One region of the Natronincola ferrireducens genome, then DNA from elsewhere that is predicted to be linked to it. Evidence: riboswitches for the same ligand, from Rfam matches in the RefSeq annotation. Region 1 holds a riboswitch; each other region holds the start of a gene.

Region 1 (5,740 bases):
AGCAAAAATCCTTTTAGTATTGATATAAATTCTAAAAAATGGTAGTATAATCCCGTCGAAGTAGCATTTTTAGATTTTGAAAGAGATAGTGTCATAATATTAATCCTCCCATTTCTTATATTACAATACGATAAAATATCAAAGATCCACCTCCTAATTGTTTACTCTGTGGTGTACTTTAGAATCTTCTATTTTTTAACCTACAGTAACTTGACACAATCCCTTGACTTTTAACATCGAATCGATTAAACTGTTATTGCGTAGAAATAACAGTATATACAAGGTAGACAACAAAATAAGAATTTAGGTGCCTCTTTTACAGGGGATAAAAGGGAAGTACGGTTAAAATCCGTCGCAGCCCCCGCTACTGTATGCATGGACGAAACCTCAGTGTCCACCATTTATTTGGGAAGGTGAGGAAGTAGATTGATGTGCGAGCCAGGAAACCTGCCTATACCCATAGAATAACAATAAACCTTCGGAGGGAAAGGTCTTATTATGGAATGTAAGCAACCAAAATAACAATCTAACCCTCAAGGTTAGATTTTTCTATTTGGATAATATATTGACAAAAAGAGAAGAAACGCTGTTTACAACATATCAATGGATAAGTAATATCTATATTGATTGTTAAAAATGAAAAATTAATAAAAGCTTTATGGTGTTGTTCATCTGTTTGATTAACAACTTAAAAGGGAAGTTGGGTGAAAATCCCACGCGGTCCCGCCGCTGTAAAAGAGGAGTTCTTTCAAAAAACCACTGAGTAATCGGGAAGGTTGGAAGGATGATGAAACTTGAGCCAGAAGACCTACCTGTAGCTTTATGACATGCACTCTACGAGGAAATGGAGGGGGTCTATTTGAATTTATCAAAACGATTGATTATGCTCCCAGTCTCCAATTACCAATATAGGTATACGCTGGGAGTTTTTATATTGAAAAATTTATTCATTGAGTCCTACGGTAATATGTTAAGTAGATAAAACAATTAAATTGGGAATTTTCAACATCGATACAGGCAGTACTAAGCTAGTCCAGTGAATATGTAAATAGTCAATATACTGTTCTGTTTTAATAATGCTCAGTAGTAGCAAGGGATGGAGTGAGAGAAAATAAAAACTAGGTTTGAAGGATGTCAAATCCGGGCTGAAAATACGATGGTTAGTCTTTTTATTCTTCTATTTTATATATCCTTTATAGATAGCTATAGATTATTGGCAATAACTGCTGGGATTGCTGTTGTATACTCCATCAGCATCTGTAAAAGCAAATATTTTATAAGGCTGATAAAACCAGTATTGCCCTTTGTAATTTTGATGCTGCTACCCATCATAATAAGGTATATACTAAGAAACACCCTGGAAGATATAGATTTCACAATAATGATTATTGGTAAAATTTTAATTTCCTCTATTATACTGGGAACCGTTGTCGCTAAGCATTCAGCCCTTTATCTAGTGGATGGAATACTAAACATCGGCTTACCTCGAATATTTAACAGGATATTGGCACTTACCTTTAGGTACTTTCATATGATCAATGAAGATGTACAGATAGGTAGAAAAGCATTAAGCAGTAGAGGAATGGGGGAAAGGAAAGGACTATCATCCCTTAGTATTTTTGGTGAATGGATTGGAGGGTTTTTCCTAAAAAGTACCCATCACAGTGATATGGTCTTTAATGCAATGAAGTCCAGAGGTTTTCAAGGAGAGTCAAGAAATGAAAAAATTAAAAATAAGGGCCTAATTATTGAATGTTGTATACTAATTCTGTTTTTGACCATGGTGTTAATAATTGATGGGAAGGTGTAAGATGGTAATCAAAATTAGAGACTTAAGTTTTACTTATCCAAATAATCACAGGGGATTAATCGATGTGAGTTTAGATATTGAAAGTGGCAAAAAAACTGCGATACTAGGGGTCAATGGCAGTGGCAAGTCGACTCTACTGTATCATTTAAATGGTATCACCCTACCTCAAACAGGTTCGGTAGAAGTATTAAATATGGATGTAAAGGAAAAAAATCTTAGGAAAATCAGACGAGAGGTAGGCTTTTTATTTGATTATCCCGATCATCAATTATTTTCGACAACTGTTTATCGGGACATTAAGTTTGGATTAGACAACTATAAATATCCTGAAAAGCAAAAGGATGAGTGTATAAGAAAAGCTGCCAGGGCCCTACGAATTGAAGAACTATTGGAGTATCCTCCCTATCAGCTGAGTCTAGGACAAAAAAAGAAAGTGGCAATAGCTGGATTAATCGTTTTGGAGCCAAGTATAATTCTTTGTGATGAACCTTTTTCAGGGCTGGATGGGTATACACTGATTTATTTTAAAGAATTGCTAAATGATTGGGTAAAGGAAGGAAAAACAATTGTGTTTTCAACTCATGATGTGGATTTAACCTATGAATGGGCGGATAACGTGATTATTTTGAGGGATGGTAAGGTTCTTAAAAGCGGAACTGCATCGGAGGTCTTAACTAAGGAAGAGACCTATTTAGAAGCAGGTCTTGTAAAGCCTATGCTGTATGATTTATTCCAAGACAGTGAATACAAACCCCAAAATATAAGGGAAGCCAAAGAACATCTAAGTAAAAAATTTGCCTATTAAAGTCTAGTACTTTAAAATGTATATTTTATTAAGGAGGAAAAAGAAATGAGAAAAAACATTTCAATGATTATGGTTTTAATTTTGCTATTGACGATAGGTCTGGTAGGGTGTGGTACAGGAAATGAAAGCAATGCAGGGGTAGGGGAAGTGCAACAGGAAGAGCAGAACCCAGTACAAGAGCATGATGAAGGTGATCATGACGAGGAGGAACGTGGTGAAGAAGGACATGACCATGGAGATTATGAATGGATTGGAGAATTTGAGTTCAAGGAAGGAAGCTACTTATTTCATTTTGGTGCAAGTGAAGATGAAACCATGGATGTTGGTTTTATAAAGATTGGAAGTAATATTATTGATTTAGATCATCACGCATCCCACTTAATGTTGACTGAAAAGGAAGTAATCAAACAGGACAGCACTTTTGAAGCAAGGCCGGACTACGCTTATACCTTTGAAATGGCTGAAGATCATGGACATATTCATTTCACAATAAAGGAAGAGGGCACCTACGCTATTGTAACTGAGCATTTTCCTGGAGAAAGCAATATGCAGATATTTGATGAAAACAAAGTAGAGATTTTGCCAATAAGAGAGCATGAAGGAGAAGGACATAGTCATTAATAAATATTTAGGAGGTGCCATCTATGCATTTAGCCGATGGAGTATTAAGTACCCCAGTGATTGTAGCATCATATGGGGTATCGATAGCCAGTATGGCGGTTGCAGCTAAGGGAATCAAGGATGAAGAGATTCCTAAAATAAGTTTAATGGCAGGAACATTTTTTGCAGTATCACTAATTTCTATTCCAGTTCCGCCTACCTCGGTACATCCGCTGTTATGTGGGCTAATCGGTATAATCCTTGGAAAAAAAGCACCTCTTGCCTTTTTTCCTGCACTATTGTTACAGGCCCTGTTATTTAGACATGGAGGAGTAACCTCATTGGGGGCAAATACCGTGATGCTGTCAATACCCGCATATTTATCCCATATGCTATATCAAAAAATACCTATGAAGAAACCTGCTGCTAGGGGAGGTATAATAGGTGCCATATCCGTTGTAATGACTGTGATTATACTGATTTTTTTACTGGCATTGACGGATGCCAGGTTTGCAGCGGGAGATTTTTCAGTTGTGAAAATTGCAATGGTAGGCCATGCACCGCTTATAATAGTAGAAGGTATTGTTACTGCCTTTGCAGTACAATTTATCGATAAAAACAAAAAAGATTGGATAGAAGAGAGGGTGCTTGTATGAAAACAATAGTAAAGAGAAGTATTATATTTTTTCTAATCTGCCTGCTTCTTTTGATACCTACCTCCTCCTTTGCCCATGGAATGCTTTTAAAGCTGGAGGAGCCAGGAGTATTAAAGGTGGAATATGATGGTGGGGGTTTTTCACCAAGAACCGAAGTCACCATCTATGATGAAGAAGGCAATGAGTTGGGCAAGGGACCAGTAGATGAAGAGGGTAAATTTCATTTTGATCCAGACCTGAAGGTTCATAGCGCTGTGGCCGATGATGGTATGGGCCATAGAGCCGAATATAAGGAAGGTGTTGAAGAAAAGAGCATACCAAAGGTACCAGTAGTAATTGGTGTGTTTGCAGTGATAGCGGTTGTCTTTGTTATATTTAATAAAAAATCAAAAGCACAACAGCAGCAATAGGTTTTGCTCGTATCCGTAAAATACAGCCCACATATGAAAAAAGTCCTATCTATGAAATAATTATCATAAATAGGGCTTTTTACTACTTTTAAGCTTTAAATATTGCTGGGGATTTCTCCATTTCTTTTACAAAATAGCAATTGAGTCATTCTCAGTTTTCTGAACACTGTTTGATGAACATGCTTACATTCAATGGTTTCTTTGTATGGAAAAAGCATATGAATATTTGGTTGGGAATCGAAAAATTAATTTAGTAGAGGGGTTAATACCATTACCCATCAAAATAGTAAGTCTACTATAATTCCACTAATTGAAAAGTGGTATTACCCATGAATAGAATAGGACTTTAATTGAATTTACTAATGATATCAACTGTTTTGAACTTTTACAGGCTTTCAAACTAAATATGAAGAAAGTAAGGTATACAGTTTTTAAAAAACAACAAAAATTAAGGCTTCTATTATAATGGGCTGTGAGTCAATAAAAGACACCAATTCAATACTAGGTCCAGAAATCTTAGCTGATAACATGCTTGATATGGAGCAATTCCTGGATCAGTCCCAAATTAACCTGGTGCTAAAGCCAATGAATAAGGACGGTGTTGATCAACTGCAGGATATTCATTATCAGTTATATATTAATCAGAGCTACTCCCTTTCATATATTGGATATAAAAATACTCCCGATAGAAATTTGTGGCATTTTATAATTACCTCAATTATTATCTAGAAAGAGTATATTTAATCTGGGCACACAAAATTTTCTACAGGCTTCTTTCGGCTAAATATATCTATATTTTTGTTTTGGTCTTCCTCTTTTGCCTATGGATTGGGCTATTTCAACAACATTTACTTCAATTAGATAATTGATATATCTATGGGTAGTCTGATAAGCATATCCTGTAGCTTCAGAAACTTCATCAATAGTCATGGCTTCTTTTTTATTTTTCATATATTCTTTTATTGCCTCAACTGTATATTCATTAATACCCTTAGGATATTGTTGTTGTATCTTATGGCCTTGATGAACTTTGCTATGTCTAAGATGCACACTAATTCGTGATAAAAAATCAGGTATTTTTATAGGCTTTAGTGCAAAGTCATTAGCTCCTGCCAATAAAAACTTATCTGCTAATTCTTGATCTTCGTCAACAGTCAAAACAATAATTGGTATATCCTTATAAATCTCACGTATTTTCTTTACCCCTATCAAACCATTTATAAGAGGCATATGATAATCTATGATGATAATATCTATAGTCTCTGCCTTCAACACAGCTAAACCCTTATTTACATTATTAGCTAGATGGGGTTCCCAGTTTTTAAGTTTACATATTTCGCCCAAGCCTTGAAGAATATCTTTATTATCATCTATTATTAGTATTTTTTCCATTTTTATCTGCTCCTTTCATGAGCTATGTAACACAAATGAATATAGTGTTATACTATGATTCAGCTAT
Region 2 (5,740 bases), on a different contig from region 1:
AAATCCCATCCCTAAAAAAGCTGTATTAAGCTTTAATAAAATTGCAATAGCTGCCCCCAACGCCGCTCCAGATGATGTTCCGATAATAAAGGGATCTGCCATTGGGTTTTTCAGCATACCTTGGAAGGCAACCCCCACCACTGATAGACCATAACCCACCAGAAAGGCCAGTAATATTCTTGGAAGTCTAATACTGGAGATAATAGTAATGTGGGGTGCAGGAACTCCTGATAAATCTATACTGTTTCCTATGGAGGGGATATGGGATAAAAATATTTTAAAGCTATCTATTATCCTAACATTAGCAGCTCCTACTACGGAAGCAGTTACCATCACCAGGATTAGCAGTAGAAATAATCCAATAAATACTTTATAGGTGTTTCTCTTTTTTTTCATGTTTTCCTCCATAAAATGAGACTTAATCATTAAGTAGATAACCGAAGGTTTGATTAATAACTTTCCTGTTGGTCTCTTAGTGAGTTCATTCAGAGGGGGTTTTTCCTGCCACTGAATTGTAGAACAAGTTACTACATCAAAGGACAAATGAATTCCCGCCTAATTGGGCGGGAATGGATTCATTCATTAAAACAATTGAGGGTGCAGGGCCTTGGCTATCATTTCCAACGCCTCTACAATTCTAACCCCTGGTCTAGAAACCACATTTGGCTCCAATAATTCTATACGATTGTTTTTAACTGCATCTATTTCACCATAACCAGGTCTACTGGTTATTTCAGCAATTCTCTCGGCTTTATCTTCCTCTGTCATGTCAAAAAATTCTATATAGTGGCTGGCAGGTATTAAATATACCTCTGGATTTCTTTCTACTAGAGCTTCTTCACTGAAGATGGGATAAGCCCCTTCGGCATCCTTTGCAACATTTTCTCCCCCAGCTAAAGTAATTAGCTCATCCATAAAAGACCCAGTACCAGCTGCCATCAAAGGCTCATGCCAGATTTCATAAAATGCACTAACAGTTTCTTGTTCCTTTACCTTTTCTACAATACTATCTCGTTTCGCAGTTAACTCCGCTACAACAGTTTCAGCCTTTTCCTCTGTACCCATCATCTCTCCAGTGATAGTAATAGCACTAAAGACTTCATCAATGGTTTCTGGTTCAAACCTAGCTATAGTAATTCCTGCAGCTTCTATTAGCTTGATGGCTTCCTCATCTCCATCTCCATAAATAAATAAAATATCAGGAGATAACTCAATAATTTTTTCAGTATTTAAGTTTTTATACCCCCCTATCTTCTCTTTATCCAGGGCTTCCTGGGGATAATCACAATAATCTGATACAGCAATAATATTATCAGCTAAACCTAAAATAAATAATGTCTCCGTCTGACTTGGGGAAGCTGAGATAATTCTCTCGGGTTTTTGATTGATGGTTACTGTATAACCTAACCCATCTACAACCTCCCTTGGAAACCCTTCACCTTGTTCTTCATCCTCTACAGCTTCACCTTCATTTATTGGTGCTTCTACTGTACAACCTACAACCATGAATGCAATTAACAACATCCATGCAATCCATACAATTTTTTTTTGTTTCATCCTTGTTGTCCTCCTTCAATAATTATATATCATTTAAATGACAAGTGTCATTTAAAGCTGTTAACACACAAAAATCTCCATGTTTTTCAATAATACTTATACTGCAATGGTCTACTTTAAAATTCCAATGATAGCTTATGTTTCCAGTAATAAGATGGGCAACCATACTTCGAATTACACCGGAATGGGCAATAATGGCGATGTGCTTTTCTCTATGCTGATGGAGAATCTCCTCCAGAGCATTTACCACCCTTTCATGCATTTCCTGTAAACTTTCTCCATCTGGGAATTTCACCCTCACATAGTCATTTTCTAGTTCTCTATAGACTTCAGGGTAGTTTTTTTGAATTTCTTCTATGGTCAACCCCTCTACTCTACCAAAATTTAATTCTCTCAGGCTTGTTATTTCATGGATAGGATAGTTCTTATCTCCTTTAATAGCTTCGGCTGTCTCCTTTGCTCGCCTTAGATTACTGGTATACATTACATCGATTTCTATGTTTTTAAATGCATTGGTTAAACGTAATGCCTGGGATTTTCCTAATTGGTTTAGGGAAACATCCGTCCATCCACAAAATCTTCTATTGGCATTTTCTTCAGTTTCCCCATGTCTAATTAAATACAGCTTTGTCATAATTTCACTCCTATATTTAAGGTTAAGGTTGAGACTGAGGTCTAACTATCCTAAGGATAAACCCTTCTTCACCTTATACCTTTAAATCATTCTCTACATCCAGTAACAGAGAATATTAAATATATAGTTATATATATTTATCTTTTAAAACTTATTAATACAATGGAGATCATATTAAAATTGTAGGTTTAAAGTCTGCAACACTAAGATATAGAGTATATACAAAATCTCTGTCAATTCACATAGGCCCCCCAATGTATCCCCTGTCATCCCATGGATTATTTTCTTGCTATGGTTTTTAAATAGGCTAGCAAAAACCCATGCTATGACTATGAAAAGAAAGGACTTTTTATCTATAAGTGTAATCAATACTGTTATGATGATGGTATAAATCAATTCCCTCTTGGTGGTTCTGTTTATAAATATATGTCCTAACCCCTCCTGGCGGCCATAGGGCACTTTATAGCAGCCATAAACAAGAGCTAACCGTCCAAAAACCGGCATCAGCATGATGGTGATAAAACCTACTTGCTGGGAAAGGCTAGCAATACCAAAAATCTTGATGGTTAAACAAAAGAAAATAGCTACAACGCCATTTGTTCCTAAACGACTATCCTTCATAATCTCTAGGATTGTTTCTCTGCTACGACTACTGTAAAAGCCATCAAAGGTATCTCCTAAACCATCTAGGTGCAATCCTCCCGTGAGGGCAACATAAAAAGCTATCACTAGAATACTAGCCACAGTAGGACTTAGTAGATATAATAAACCTCTATAAACAGCTGCCAATATTAAACCCAGTACCAATCCTACAACAGGAAAATAAACAATACCTTTTTCAAAATTTTTATCGTAGGGTGGATTTTGTATGACTGTTATTCTTGTTAAAAACTGTAGGATTAGTAGAAATCTTTGCATTAGCTTTCAATTCCTTTTCTAGCATAAATTCCTTTTTCAAAGGGGTGTTTAATCATCCTCATCTCTGTTACATAATCTGCAAGATTTATTAATTCTTCTGGAGCATTCCTTCCAGTTAAAATCATTTCTATGTGATCAGGTTTATTATCAAGAATTTCTATTATTTCTTCTACAGCTATAATTTTATTGTAAAGTACTGCCATAATTTCATCCAATATGATTAAGTTATAATTTTCTTCATCTAAATGTCTTTTTATTGTATAAAGCCCCTCTTTAACACTATTTTTTACTTCTGCTTTTTCCTCTTCATTAAGTTGAAAATAAAATTTGTTCATAGCGGCAAATCGTATTAATTGAAAGTTAGGGGCAAGTCTTTCTATGCTATAAAGCTCTCCCGTATCATCTCCCTTTAAAAATTGAACCATCAGCACCTTTAATCCCCCGCCAGCCGTCCTAGTCCCCTGACCTAAGGCTGCGGTTGTTTTACCTTTCCCATCTCCTGTATAAATATGTATTAAACCCTTTTCTAGCTTCTTTACCACCATATTATCCTACCCCCTATTTTATTTTATTAGGTATACCACAAACTACAAAATACACCTCTCCTGCTTCCTTTGCTATATATTGGTTCATCCTTCCTGCTATATCACGAAAAATTCTAGTCATTTTATTTTGAGGAACAATTCCCAATCCTAATTCATTTGTCACAAAAACAGCTGGAATTCCAAAGGATTTCACAGTTGTAATCAATGCCTTTATTTGTTGCTGAATATTTTTTTCCACAATATCTATTTCATTGGCTGTAGCTTCATCCCAGTTTATAGGTTGTTCCAACATTAGATTGGTTATCATAATGGTAATACAATCTAAAAAAATCCCTGCCACCTTTCCCCTATAATCCTCAATTCCTTGATGAAGATTTCTATATCCCTCATAGGTAACCCAGTTGTTAGGTCGACCTTGTCTATGCTTTTTTATCCGATCCTTCATTTCTTCATCAAAGGCTTGAGCAGTAGCTATGTATAGAATCTCACCATCTATATTGTTTAAAATAGATTCCCCAAAGTTACTTTTTCCACTTCTAGCTCCACCAGTTACTAAAGTTAAAAAATTATTATTCATAGTTTCACCCCAATTATTTCAGTAAAATAGAAAAGCCCCTACTCTGGGTAAGGGCTAAAAATCAAAATGCTATTGATTTTAAACACGCCTTCCCACCGAAGGTTTGTTTCACAGTTTGGCAGGTCTCCTGACTCGTGACTCCTCTTACTAGCAACACCTTCCCGAAATTCTCCAGTGGTATTTGTTGTTTTCATCCTCACTTACAGTAGCGGGGGCTGTAGTGGCATCTCACCACTTTCCCTATTAAGCTTCTAAGCACCAAGCATTAAATTATTTAATTTTAATCTATACCCATCATATCAAATTCTTTATAAGGTGGCAACAGCCTATTGGGGATCAATAGAAAATCTTTCGTGTAAATTTTTCCTATATTTTACTTATCTTGGTGTGTAAAAATTTTGAGTATAGTAGATGGTATATTCTCCTCCAAAATACACCCCCACTCCTAATCTTTTGAAATCACCTAATATACTTTCCCTATGACCTATGGAATTCATCCAGTTTTCATGGGCAAATATGGCGCAGGTTTGACCAGCTGCTATGTTTTCCCCAGATCTTTGCCAATAAATTCCTTGAGCTTCTATTCTATCGGAAGGACCTTTACCGTCTGGATTATCGTGACTGAAAAAGTTTCTTTTTGCCATATCTTTACTATGACCTCTAGCAGCAATTCTTGCAGTGTCCTCCCATTGGAGGGGTGGTTTTCCAAATCTCACCCTTGTGGCATTGGTAAGATCAAAGACCTGTCTTTCAAAACTTTCTCTTAACTCTTCACTAGGCTCTCCATAAAATCCCTGCAGACCTTTTTCTATATTTTTATCTATCAACTGTATAGCCGTTACCCTATATTCATTATGGAGATCATAAAAAATTGTTGCATAATAATTGTCTACTAAATAAGTATCACTTTCTTCAGGATTGCTTAGATAATAAAAGGTGTTTCCTTTAATTAAATATTCAAGGGGTTCTCCTAGGAGGTTATTAACAACTTCTTTATTGCTACCCACTTGAATTCCTCTTCTTGACTGCCATGCAGGGGAATTAGTATATACACCTACCACCTTTTCATCTTTTATACCTATTTGAATGTACTTACTATAATCTTCATTATATATATACCAGTCAAAACCATATTTACTTAAATCTTTACGGTTAGGTTGTCCAAATAATTCTATAACCTTTTCTACAGAATCACCTATTTCGATATCTAGTACAACAAACTCCTTTTCAGTATAGGATTGTACCACTGAAGAATTGTTGTCCTTTTTTCCTATAAAATCATTAATATTTATTATGAAATTAGCTATAATCGTCCTCCAATTAAGGTCTATATTGTTGAGTATGGCTGTTTTCTGAGCCATAGCCTCAATACTGTTATTGTATATGTAGGATATTTTTTCACCTGAAATATTTCCCTTTAAGCCTTCCCTTTGAATTGTTGTATTTATAAGGGATGTATTTCTATACATGGTAATTAACCATAGTATAAGAATCAACATCATAACCCTT
Region 3 (5,740 bases), on a different contig from region 1:
CCTTCTTGTCTTATTACTACTGGTTCTGTATTCTTATCTTCCTCTACTTCATTGGCTACTGTCTCTCCAGCACTTCCCTCCTCAGTGGTAGAACTACACCCTATTAAAGAAAACACCATCATAACAATTAAACCCACTACTAATATTTTTTTCAATCCTTTAATTTTCAACATCATTACCCCCCCTCGTTATTCAACCTTCCAGATTAATACAGCTATTTTAGCTTCAGTTTTCTCTATTACCTTTCCCTCCTGCTGATGAGCTGTAAGGAAAGCTTCTATCTTTTTTATTTCCTCTTCTTTAAGGGTGTGGTTTATGTTAAACCTTTGTTTGTACAAATCAATAGTCTCTTCTAAAGACCATACATGCTCCCAGGTTCTATCAAAGTAATGGATCTCTGGATGATAGCCTAAATTCCACAATATATTAAAGATATAATAAATTTTATCTTCTCTCGATTTATTCCCATTATGTTCTCCTAAAATTTCTTTCTCTAACCTACTCCAAATTTCATCCCTACGGTTAATAAATCCACTTAAATAACAATAGCCTTTGCTGGCATCCAACATTTTCTTTAAAGTCGAGAAGTTATATACCCCCGGTGTCATAGAAGCTACAACAAGGTCAAACTTTTTTTCCCATCCATATTCATCTAAACTAATATCCTCCCAATTTTTTTCATGACATACAATATTGTCTAGACCATGTTCTTTCCCATGTTCCCCCACATATTCCAGCATCTCTTGGGATATATCCAAAGCAATTACTTCTTCACATTTTTTTGCCATAGGGATTGTATTTTTTCCAGGTCCACAACCAATGTCTAGTACTCTGTTATTTTTTTGTAGCAAATTATATTTTTCTAATAAGTCAATAACATAATTGGATTCTTCTTGTTTTTCAAAAACATCTCTATTATAGCTTTTAGCCCTTTTATTCCAAAATTCTGAGGTGGCAGAAGAACTTAATTTCTTTGGTTGCCATTTTTCTATCCAGTAGTTTAAATCTTGTTCCATCATATCAACAACTCCTTTTTTATAAAATGAAAAACCATGAAAATAAGATAAGAACCTTTTGTTCTTTTCTTTACCTTCATGGTTAACGTCAAAAAATACATGTATATCGCATTTTCTTTCCTCCCCTCCGAAGGCTTGCTTTTTTAAAATACAAGGCAGGTTTCCTGACTTATGGTTCCTCCTACTTTCTGGCCTTCTCGGTTTCCCAATGGCTTCCTCAGATTTCGTCACCAATTACAGTAGCGGGGGCTGTAGTGGTCTTGCACCACTTTCCCTTTTAACCCTTTTTAAGGGCACCTTCTATTTTTATAGAATTTTAAAAACATCACAATTCACTTTTATTATAATAAATTTTAATATTTTGTCAACTAATACATATGTAGGAAATACTATGCTAATAACCTAAATAAAGGATATAGTTTTTACAACTCCCTCGAATAATCTTTAAAGCAATCTAAACAAACCTTTTGTCCCTCCATCAAGCGTACCTTATGCTCAGGAGCCCCCTCTCCACAGGCTTCACAGGTGATGGTTTGAAATAGTCTAGCTCTTTCAGGGAGTTCAAAGGTTGGGGCTTTAAAATCAAATAAGTCCTCTACCGGTGCATTCAATAAATATGCTTGTCTCTCCTCCCTACCCATTTCTCCTTTAAAGGGTTTTGTTACGATTCTAATACTTTGATTGGTGGGTCTATGGAAAAAACTGAAGGCCTGCTTTCCTGTTCCTCTATAGATAAGGTTCCCCTTTCCAAAGCTACAGCCCAACAATACTTGAATAGCATCAACACCACAGGCATCGTTTTCTGTAACACAAACTACGTCTTCATCCTTTGAAAAATCAATCCCTAGCTTTTTCATAGCTGCTTCACTGACCTTAAATCCAATAGCTAAACCAGGACACTCATGTCCATGAAACGCTACACACTTTTCCCATAATTTTTTATCCATATTTTCATCTCCTCCAAAAAATATAGCCATGAAAACAAACTGCATCCTTCATGGTTGCAAAGTCTTCATGACTATTATTTTTGTTATAATTTTATATTGTTTAACATCCTATAAATCCATTATATATAGGGTTTTGAAATTTGTCAATTATTTGTCAATGTGTAATTTTGCAAATTTATTTTTTAAAAGTTGTATTGTTCTTTTCCCTGCGTATATTTAATTAAGAGGTGATTTATTTGCTGATTGTAGTATCAAATATGGCTACGGGATTAGGTTTATTTTTATTAGGTATGAAGTTTTTAACCAATGGTTTAAAGGAAGTGACTTCCAGTCGTTTAAGCTATGCTATCCGGAACTTGAAAATCCATCCCATCCTAGGCATTGCTATTGGCATCCTTACTACTGCCCTTTTACAGTCCAGTAGTGGTACTACTATCATTATTGTAGGCTTAGTGGAGGCCAATCTCCTGAATCTATATCAAGCTGCTGCTATTATTATGGGAGCTAATATCGGCACCACCCTTACAGCCCAGCTTATTGCATTTCAACCTAGTAGATACGTTTTTATCCCCCTCATGATAGGTCTTTTTCTTTCTCTACATAAGACCAACAGAAGGCTTCGATTCTTTGGAGAGATATTTATGGGCTTTGCCCTCCTCTTCATAGGAATTGACCTATTAAGCAAGGGGGTGTCTCCTTTAGCAAGCCTTGTTAGATTTCAAGAGATTTTATTGGAGTTTGGAACAAAGCCTATATTAGGGGTTATTCTGGGGTTCTGCACTACTGCTATTATTCAAAGCAGCAGTACAGGAATAGCAATATTACAATCTTTAGCCACAAATCATTTGATTTCTTTAACAGCTGCTATTGCTATTTTGCTAGGTCAAAATATAGGCACCTGCGTTACTACTCTTTTAGCCAGTATTCATCTCACTTCCATAGGAAAAAGAGCGGCCCTTATTCATATCCTCTTTAATCTGTGGGGAGTAGTGTTAATGTTTCCTTTTATAGAGATTTTATGTAGACTTTCAATAACCTTATCTCCAATTAATCCTGCTCGACAAATTGCCAATGCCCATAGTATTTTTAATGTTTTCAGTACGATTATCTTCCTACCCTTTATTCCGTTGTTTGTCAAACTTTCTACCCTAATGGTGAGGGACTAAGGAGGCTGTAGGAGGTTGTTATACCCTACAGAAATTTGTAATAAAACACCAGCTAAGAACTAGTAAAATTTATAAATTTTTATTTATGAAAATTTCCTTAATTAACAAATTATGTTCAACATCATTTATAAAAAAATGCTAAAACTATTTATGAGGTGATTTTATGTCTATAAGAAAAAGCCAATGGACCAATATTAAAGGTGATATGCAGGAATACAGTGCAAGAACCTATAAATATGAAGAGCGTCACTTTCATCGTGAAGCTAAATCTCAAAAAGCACAGCTAGAAAGCACCCATGACCATGGCATTAGAAAGGATGTAAAAACACCGATAAAAAGGAAATTAACATAGGGTAGTAGCTTTACTACCCTATCTCTTTAATACTTCCTTCCCCTTTGGACACACCTTTAGACATATACCGCAAACGGCACCTCTTCCTATATGTTTATATTGGCTTTTCATATGATTACTACATACTTCTGGATTGATGATTTCTTCTCTTTCCAAGCCTGGAGTCCAAACAGCACCCTTTAAGGCACCTGCAGGACATGAATCCACACATACACTACATTCTCCACATAGGGACTCATTGATAGGTTCATCATAATCAAAATCCATATTGGTTAAAATTGTTCCTAACCGAAGCCTTGGGCCAAATTCCTCCGTTACAAGACAACAGCTTTTGCCAATCCAGCCAATGCCTCCTCTAGTGGCAGCAGTCCTATGCTGAAACAGTCCTCTATAATTCCACCCTTCATTGTTAATAGATTGTGAGGCTGGAATTGCCATAGCTAGATACCCCCATTGCTGTAATTGTGTGACGACTTTGAAGGTTAATTGATCAATAAAAGCATTAACAGTTCTATAATGATGAAAATAAGTGTGGGTGGGTCCATTTTGTGGATGAATATCACTAATTACTTGATCTGATAAACGTATGGCTATTGTAATACCGTTATTTATATGTTGAAATTGCTGGGGCAGTAAATCCTTTAAATTACAGTATCCCACTTTAGCTGCACCTAAATCTAAAAGCATTTTTGTTAATTGTTGTTTATCCATATTTATAATCCTCCCACTATTTATTATAGCAGAAGTATCTTTTAAAAAAACAAAAAATATCTTTCCATTATTATAAAGACTTTTCAAAATCTACTAAACATATTTCAAAGGAAATTTGGTTAAATTATAAATACAACATCAATGATGATGTTGTAAAATCTATCTGATGAGGAGGAGAATTTTATGGCTTCAAGAAACAATAGAATTGTTGTACCAGAAGCTCGTCAAGCTCTAAATCAAATGAAAACTGAAATTGCTAATGAATTAGGATTAACTAATTATGAATCAACTGATAAAGGCAATTTAACTTCCCGTGAAAATGGTTATGTTGGTGGATATATGGTAAAAAGATTAATTGAGCAAGCTGAAAGAAATATGAGTGGTAAATAACCAATAACTCATACAAAGTATAAAAAAGGAGATGCTGATAGGATTTTAGCATCTCCTTTTTTATACTAAAACAACCCCACGACAATTTTATGTTAGTGAGGTTTATTTTTTTATTGTTGTTTAAATTGAGGTTCTTGTGTTTCAATATATTTTTGTCTTTGTTGTAGAGTTTGAAGGGCATTTTCAAGATTTTGTGATATTTGTTGAAAATCCTTTTTTGCATTTTGATCCTGTGTTTCTAAAGCGAAGGTTTTCATGGTGGCTGCTGCACTCTGAATGCCTGCAATAGCCTGTTGCATCTGGGTACCGACTGTCATGTTGTCACCTCCCTTCATAAAATCTTTTCTACCTCTAACCTTTAGGTTTAAATAGTAATGCTGCAATAAATCCAAAAATAATTGCTGATGATACCCCAGCACTGGTTACTTCAAAAATTCCTGTTAATACCCCCACTATGCCATTTCTTTCATACTCCATCATGGCCCCCTGTAGCAAAGCATTGCCAAAGCTGCTGATGGGCACCGTAGCTCCCGCTCCTGCAAATTTAGCTAAGGGTTCATATAAACCAAGACCTCCAAGGATTGCCCCTGCTACCACTAATCCACTCATGGTATGGGCTGGTGTTAGTCTGAATACATCCATCATGATTTGTCCAATTACACATATTCCTCCGCCTACGATAAAAGCCCAAATAAACTTTTCCAAGTCTTCCTACCTCCTTTTATGCTTCTATTGCTACAGCATGGGCAATACATGGTATACTTTCCTTTTGTTGGTAGGACATGGGAGATAGTAAAGCACCTGTAGCAACAATTAAAATTCTTTTTAACGCTCCCTTTTTCATTTGATTCATAAAATGTCCATAGGTAACAGTTGCAGAACAAGCACATCCACTAGCCCCAGCCAGTACTGGTTGTTCCTGTCGATAAATTAACAAACCACAATCAGTAAAAATTTCCTTAGGAATTTCCATGCCATGTTCTATTAACAAATCTCCTGCTATTCTATGGCCTACCGCTCCTAAATCTCCAGTAGCAATAATATCATAATAAGAGGGATCTATATTAAAGTCTCTAAAATGGGCTTCTATTGTATCTACTGCAGCTGGAGCCATCGCTGCCCCCATATTGAAGGGATCAGAAATTCCCATGTCAATAA

The links. A riboswitch is a leader RNA that binds a small molecule or an ion and turns the genes downstream of it on or off. The one in region 1 is predicted to bind cobalamin.
Region 2: another riboswitch for cobalamin. It lies ahead of cobU (bifunctional adenosylcobinamide kinase/adenosylcobinamide-phosphate guanylyltransferase); the one in region 1 lies ahead of BLS22_RS10705 (energy-coupling factor transporter transmembrane component T family protein).
Region 3: another riboswitch for cobalamin. It lies ahead of BLS22_RS04625 (class I SAM-dependent methyltransferase); the one in region 1 lies ahead of BLS22_RS10705 (energy-coupling factor transporter transmembrane component T family protein).

The regions. Positions count from the first base shown of each region.
Region 1 covers NZ_FNFP01000005.1:6,578-12,317, forward strand. Annotated here, with positions in the region: cobalamin riboswitch at 289-469, shown strand; cobalamin riboswitch at 643-830, shown strand; gene BLS22_RS10705 (energy-coupling factor transporter transmembrane component T family protein) at 1,139-1,810, shown strand; gene BLS22_RS10710 (energy-coupling factor ABC transporter ATP-binding protein) at 1,812-2,615, shown strand; gene BLS22_RS10715 (hypothetical protein) at 2,661-3,236, shown strand; gene BLS22_RS10720 (CbiM family transporter) at 3,260-3,871, shown strand; gene BLS22_RS10725 (Ig-like domain-containing protein) at 3,868-4,281, shown strand; gene BLS22_RS10735 (response regulator) at 5,062-5,673, opposite strand; gene BLS22_RS10740 (sensor histidine kinase) at 5,726-5,740, opposite strand, start outside.
Region 2 covers NZ_FNFP01000003.1:88,761-94,500, reverse strand. Annotated here, with positions in the region: gene BLS22_RS08775 (FecCD family ABC transporter permease) at 1-396, opposite strand, end outside; gene BLS22_RS08770 (ABC transporter substrate-binding protein) at 583-1,557, opposite strand; gene cobC (alpha-ribazole phosphatase) at 1,580-2,191, opposite strand; gene cobS (adenosylcobinamide-GDP ribazoletransferase) at 2,366-3,109, opposite strand; gene BLS22_RS08755 (cob(I)yrinic acid a,c-diamide adenosyltransferase) at 3,109-3,654, opposite strand; gene cobU (bifunctional adenosylcobinamide kinase/adenosylcobinamide-phosphate guanylyltransferase) at 3,668-4,231, opposite strand; cobalamin riboswitch at 4,332-4,509, opposite strand; gene BLS22_RS08745 (CAP domain-containing protein) at 4,609-5,740, opposite strand, start outside.
Region 3 covers NZ_FNFP01000001.1:1,000,808-1,006,547, reverse strand. Annotated here, with positions in the region: gene BLS22_RS04630 (ABC transporter substrate-binding protein) at 1-173, opposite strand, end outside; gene BLS22_RS04625 (class I SAM-dependent methyltransferase) at 189-1,019, opposite strand; cobalamin riboswitch at 1,154-1,332, opposite strand; gene BLS22_RS04620 (FmdE family protein) at 1,439-1,963, opposite strand; gene BLS22_RS04615 (Na/Pi cotransporter family protein) at 2,191-3,129, shown strand; gene BLS22_RS04610 (hypothetical protein) at 3,293-3,481, shown strand; gene BLS22_RS04605 (4Fe-4S double cluster binding domain-containing protein) at 3,500-4,192, opposite strand; gene BLS22_RS04600 (alpha/beta-type small acid-soluble spore protein) at 4,376-4,582, shown strand; gene BLS22_RS04595 (DUF1657 domain-containing protein) at 4,693-4,899, opposite strand; gene spoVAE (stage V sporulation protein AE) at 4,934-5,287, opposite strand; gene spoVAD (stage V sporulation protein AD) at 5,304-5,740, opposite strand, start outside.